Regions from separate parts of the Sodalis sp. RH20 genome, predicted to be linked through region 2. Evidence: riboswitches for the same ligand, from Rfam matches in the RefSeq annotation. Region 2 holds a riboswitch; the other holds the start of a gene.
The links. Region 2 has a riboswitch for thiamine pyrophosphate ahead of thiC (phosphomethylpyrimidine synthase ThiC). Riboswitches for the same ligand answer to the same signal wherever they lie in the genome.
Positions count from the first base shown of each region.

Region 1 (3,211 bases), 1.8 Mb from region 2:
AGCAGCGCCTGCTGCAGCCAGGCTTTGGCCGCCGCGAGCGTTTGCGCCCAGTCGTCATGCAGCGGACGCAGGGCCGCCAGCGCGGCGGAGAGCGTGCAACCGGTGCCATGGGTATGCCGGGTGTTCACCCTGACGGCGTCGAAACGCCGTTCGTCCGTGGCGGTGATAAGCCAGTCGGGACTGGAGTCGCCATGCAGGTGGCCGCCCTTCATCACCACCGCCTGGCAGCCGTAGGCCAGGAGTTCCCGGCCCTGCCGGCGCATTTCCTCCTCGCTGGCGGCGGCGCGGCAGCCCAGCAGCGCCGCCGCTTCCGGCAAATTAGGGGTGATGATGGACGCCAGCGGCAATAAGACATCCCGCACGGCGCTCACGGCATCCGGCGACAGCAGGAAATCGCCGCTTTTCGCCACCATCACGGTATCGAGCACCACATAGGGTATGGGATATTGCCGCAGTTTTGCCGCCACCGTCCGCACGATGTCCGCCTGCCCGAGCATGCCGATTTTGGCGCTGTCGATACGCAGGTCCCCGAGCACGGAATCCAGCTGGGCGGCGACGAATTCAGCGCTGATAGGATAGATGGACTGCACGCCGCGGGTATTTTGCGCCACCAGCGCGGTGATGACCGTGGCGCCATAGGCGCCAAGCGCCGAGAAGGTTTTTAAATCAGCCTGGATACCGGCGCCGCCGCTGGGATCGGTGCCGGCGATACTGAGCAGGTTATGGCAGCGCTTCATGGTATATCCTCCTCCTGCAGGCCGTACAGCCGGTCGAGGAAGCCGACGGCAAAGCTGCCCGGACCCGCCGCGTCCCGGGCGGTTAACCGCCCGGCCAGCGCCATGATCCTGCAGGCGGCGGCCAGATGCTGCAACCGATCGCCCGGCAGGGCGCAAAACGCCGCCGCCACGGCCGATAAGGCGCAGCCAGTACCGGTGACGCGCGTCATCATGGCGTCGCCGTCGGTCACGGACCAGACCCGATCGCCGTCGGTGATAAAGTCCACCCGGCCGGTAACCGCGACCAGGGTGCCATAGTCCGCGGCCAGCCGGCGGGCAAAAGGCAGGGCGAGGCGGGAGTCGTCGGCGCTGTCCACGCCGCGGCCCAGGGCCGGCTGCCCGGCCAGCGCCAGGATTTCCGAGGCATTGGCGCGAATGGCGGCGGGTTTTAACGGCAATACGCCCCGGGCGAATTCAGTACGGAAGGTTAATGCGCCCACGGCCACCGGATCCAGCACCCATGGCGTGCCGGCCTGATTGGCCGACGTAATGGCGGCCATCATCGCCTCGGCCCGCGGCGCGGTCAGCGTGCCGATATTCACCAGCAGCGCATCGGCCATGGCGGCGAACTGAACCGCCTCACAGGGTTCGATCACCATGGCCGGGGCGGCGCCGACGGCCAGGAGCGCATTGGCGGTAAACGCCTGTACCACGTCATTGGTCATACAATGGACTAATGGCTTGCGCTGGCGCAGCAGGGTAAGGGAAGACGCGGCGGCTAAGCCGGGCAGTTCGGCAGGTTCGGTAATCATAGCGCTCCCAGCCGGCGCTGAGGAAGACGGACCCGGCGGGACAACAGGCCGTGACTTCCCTACGCTGGCATTATCCAGATCAGGTCATACGGGTAAAATCTCAGTCCGGCGCACAGCGGCGGACACCCCGAGTCAAGTGGCATGATTATCCGGCGGGCGGGAGAAAAGATCAATGGTGAGTTTGCCGGCGGAGCCTGGTCCCTCCGCCGGCGTCGATCTCATAAACACAATTATCAGCAGACTTAATAATAAGGCTATGAGCAGGGCCGCTGGGGACTGACCAACATCCGGCCGTAACAAACGTCCCCGCAGAATTGCGCACCCGTGGCGCCGGTGGGCGTCAACCACCACTGCGCACTGTCCCCGGCCCCCTCCAGGCGGGCAAATCCCGCCTCGGCCAGCGCGCTTAACCGCCCGGCCAGCCAGGGATCGTCTTTTATCGGCGGGGAAAAGCGCCAACGGGGCTCAGCATGACAAAACATTGGCTTATTATTCATGAGATCGATTAAAATTATTTTATGGAGATGCTCAGAGGAATATGCCGTTAATGAAAACAAAGCTAATAAATTAAAAAGACAGAATCTAATCATGCCTACCTTCAACAGCCAGAAGAATCACCGGGCAATGATAGCATCAAATTTCTCGCGGCAACGCCTGCATCTTAAACACTATATAAATGATTGCAAATATATTGGCAACGCTGTCCATTTTAAGCCGACAGCATAATAAAACTCCCACAGATGGACAGGGTTGTGATCGCGTTGCGCGAAATGATAAATGGATAGTTAACCAAATAATTTAAGTTCCGTGGCCCGGCTGATGGCATGTTTTGCATTCGTAACGCCTAGCTTATCAATAATATTTCTGATATGAAATTTTACCGTTCCCTCGCGTATTGCCAGGATGGTCGCGACCTCGCCATAGGTTTTTCCGACACTGGCCCAGAATAATACTTCTTTTTCCCGGGGAGACAGCGCCTGGACGTGTGATCTCTCGCCATGGGACGTGGCGTCGGGCAACGTATTTTGCATAAAGTTCAATACCTTATCATGAGTGCTAATCAGCAGCATCTGCAGTCTTTCTTTGTTTTGCTCAATGAAATGATAAAAGTCCTCCTTTCCCTGGCGGTTGCTGATGCTTAATGTAGCCAGGTTGTTATCGCAATCATGCAACGTAAAAGTGTAGCCGCTGTCAAGCCGGTAATATTTTGACAGCCTGAAAAAGCTATGCTCTTGTATTATCGACGGATTATCAGGCCAAAAAAAAGGGGTGAATTTCCGGCAGGCGATGAGCATCACCGGGTCGATTTTTTGATAACCGTAACTGCGGTATTGATTCAGCCAGCCGCTGGGGTAGTCGGATATTATATAGGCTGGGAAGTTATCGCTTTTATTCATCATAAAGTAGGCAAAACAGAACGCGTTGGCGTTCTTGAATATCTGCTGAAGATAAAGTTTGATTTCTATTTTCATCGTTTGGATAAAGAAATCTTGATTATTCTCTAAGGGTTTTTCCATAAAATATGCCTGCCATATTAACTAACACTCATCATTTATTATCCATAAGGGGTAATAAAGAGCAGTTTCAACATGTAATACCGGTGGGATTTTGGATAATATAAGAGGCAGGCTATGGATGCAACCTCTAACAGTTTTATCAATCATTGCGGCGCTAATGACTGCC
Region 1 covers NZ_CP178733.1:342,818-346,028, reverse strand. The annotation lists gene thiD (bifunctional hydroxymethylpyrimidine kinase/phosphomethylpyrimidine kinase) at 1-737, opposite strand, end outside; gene thiM (hydroxyethylthiazole kinase) at 734-1,528, opposite strand; TPP riboswitch at 1,568-1,668, opposite strand; gene ACL2XM_RS01650 (hypothetical protein) at 1,783-2,010, opposite strand; gene ACL2XM_RS01645 (helix-turn-helix transcriptional regulator) at 2,314-3,045, opposite strand.
Region 1: another riboswitch for thiamine pyrophosphate. It lies ahead of thiM (hydroxyethylthiazole kinase); the one in region 2 lies ahead of thiC (phosphomethylpyrimidine synthase ThiC).

Region 2 (3,211 bases):
GGTGCCGGGCGGCGGCAGCAGGGGCAGCGCGTCATAACGGTACCAGCCGGCATCAAGGATTTCATTATGATCGGGGGTGATTTCGCCGCCGGCGTACTCCGCCATAAACGCCATCATCAGCGAATGCGGGAAAGGCCAGGGCTGCGAGGTGACATAACGGACGTTTTTCACCTTAATCCGCGTCTCCTCCATGACCTCGCGGGCCACGGTCTGCTCCAGGGTTTCCCCCACCTCGGCAAAACCGGCCAGCACCGTGTAAATGCCGCCGCGATGGCGGGTATGCTGGGCCAGCAGGATATCGTCGCCGCGGCGGATCGCCACGATAATACAGGGCGCGATTTGCGGATAATACCGTTCATGGCAATGATCGCACAGGCAGGCCCATTCCCGGTTACTGACGCGCATCTCATGGCCGCAGTAGCCGCAATAGCGATGGGAACGATAAAACTCCGCCAGTTGCACGCCCCGGCCCGCCAGTTGGAACAAGCCTGGGTCGCTATCGATGATCTGGCGCACCGAGCCCATATCCCGGGGCATGGCGTGGCGTACCAGCCAGGCGGGCGACCCCTCCCATTCGCCGATAAGCGTCGCTGTCAATCCTTGAAGTGACCAGGCCGATGCCGTTCCAAATGGCAGTTCCCCCTTGGGTAACCACAATTTGCTGTCCTGGCTGACGATCCACCAGCCATTTTCGCTACCGTTGAGTTCTTGTTCCATTTTAGTTGCACTACCTCTTATTCACTGGCAAGCTAGAAATTAGCTTTAATTGATGAGTAACGCAGCGTTACTTTATTACATCGGAGTCAATCATGCTAAACCAGCTGGACATTCTGGCTCAACGCGTTGGCGGCAGTAACGAACTGATCGATCAGTGGATACTGGCCCGCAGGAAGTTGCTCATTGCGTATTACCATCTCATCGGTCTTAAGCCCAATAAAGAAAAGCATACTCCCCTGGACGAAAACGCGCTGGACGACTTTTGCCATAAACTGGTGGACTACCTTTCCGCCGGCCATTTCCATATCTACGATCGTATCGTTCAGGACGCGGACGATACCAGCAGCAGCAAAAGAATCATCAGTACCCAGTTGTATCCGGCGTTGCAGGAAAATACCAAACAAATCATGGCATTTTATGATAGCCAATTGGAAACGGCCATCGATCATGATAACTGTATGGAGTTCCAACAGGCGCTTTCCGGCGTGGGCGAGGCCCTGGCCACGCGTTTTGCCCTGGAGGACAAACTGATCCAGCAGGCGCTGGAATATAAAGCGGACTACCTGGCCTCGGTGCCGGCCGCCAATAATCCGGACGTATCGCGTCTGGCGTAATTTTGCGGTAAGCAGTAAGTCGTAACCGGTCCTTCACGGGCCGCTATATCTTGTCGGAGTGCCTAGCGCGTACATTACGCCAGGCTGAGACCGTTAATTCGGGATCCGCGGAACCTGATCGGGTTAATACCTGCGAAGGGAACAAGAGTAAAGCAACGCTTTGATTTATAGTCTATTTTGCTAAATTCAAAGCCCGGCCTCATTACTCCCGTAGCGCTCCTGACAAGCAATTTTCCCGTTTATTGTGAGGAATTGCTATGTCGTTATCCAAAACCACCCCTTCCCGCCGTGAGCAGCGCGCCCAGGCGCAGGAATTCATCCATCGTCTGAAAGGCGAAGCCTTCCCCAACTCCCGGCGTATTTATCTCCAGGGCAACAGCGCCGACATCCGGGTGCCGATGCGGGAGATCGCGCTTAGCCCCACGCTTATCGGCGGCAACGGCAAAACGCCGCGCTACGAAGAAAACGAGCCGGTGCCGGTATACGACACCGCCGGACCCTATGGCGATCCGGCGACAGAGATAGACGTGCGCGCCGGCCTTCACCGCCTGCGTTCTGGCTGGATTGAGCAGCGCGGGGACAGCGAGGCGTTGAACAGCCTAAGCTCGCGTTATACCGGCGAACGCCGGGCCGACGAGGGCCTGGATGAGGTTCGTTTCGCCCCCAGCCATACGCCGCGGCGCGCCAAATCCGGCCGGCGCGTCACGCAATTGCATTATGCCCGCGCTGGCGTCATTACGCCGGAAATGGAGTTTATCGCCCTGCGGGAAAATATGGGCCGTGAACGCATCCGCGGCGACGTATTGCTGCAACAGCATCCCGGCCAGAGCTTCGGCGCGCATTTGCCGCCGGATATTACCCCGGAGTTCGTGCGCCGGGAAGTGGCCGACGGTCGTGCCATTATCCCCGCCAATATCAACCATCCGGAGTCGGAGCCGATGATTATCGGCCGCAATTTCCTGGTCAAGGTCAACGCCAATATCGGCAACTCGGCCGTCAGTTCATCCATTGAGGAAGAGGTCGAGAAGCTGGTCTGGGCGACCCGTTGGGGAGCGGATACGGTGATGGACCTGTCCACCGGCCGCTATATCCATGAAACCCGCGAGTGGATCCTGCGCAACAGTCCGGTGCCCATCGGCACGGTGCCCATCTACCAGGCGCTGGAAAAAGTCAACGGCGTGGCGGAAAACCTGACCTGGGAATGCTTTCGCGACACCTTGCTCGAGCAGGCGGAACAGGGCGTGGACTATTTTACCATCCATGCCGGCGTGCTGTTGCGTTACGTGCCGATGACCGCCAAACGGTTGACCGGCATCGTGTCGCGCGGCGGATCCATTATGGCCAAATGGTGCCTGTCGCATCACCAGGAAAGCTTCCTGTACGAGCATTTTCGCGATATTTGCCAGATTTGCGCCGACTACGACGTCTCATTATCCCTCGGGGACGGCCTGCGTCCCGGCTCCATCCAGGATGCCAACGACGAAGCGCAGTTTGCCGAACTCTATACCCTGGGCGAATTGACCAAAGTTGCCTGGGAGTACGACGTGCAGGTGATGATCGAAGGCCCTGGCCATGTTCCCATGCAGATGATCCGGCGCAACATGACCGAACAGCTGGAGCATTGCCACGAAGCGCCGTTTTATACCCTGGGGCCGCTGACCACCGATATCGCGCCGGGTTACGACCATTTTACCTCCGGCATCGGCGCCGCGCTTATCGGCTGGTTCGGCTGTGCGATGCTGTGCTACGTCACGCCGAAAGAGCATCTGGGCCTGCCGAACAAAGAAGATGTTAAGCAGGGGCTTATTACCTATAAAATCGCCGCTCACGCCGCCGATCTGGCCAAAGGCCATCCCGGGGCGCAAATACGCGATAACGCC
Region 2 covers NZ_CP178733.1:4,498,461-4,501,671, forward strand. The annotation lists gene nudC (NAD(+) diphosphatase) at 1-717, opposite strand, end outside; gene rsd (sigma D regulator) at 810-1,331, shown strand; TPP riboswitch at 1,376-1,489, shown strand; gene thiC (phosphomethylpyrimidine synthase ThiC) at 1,589-3,211, shown strand, end outside.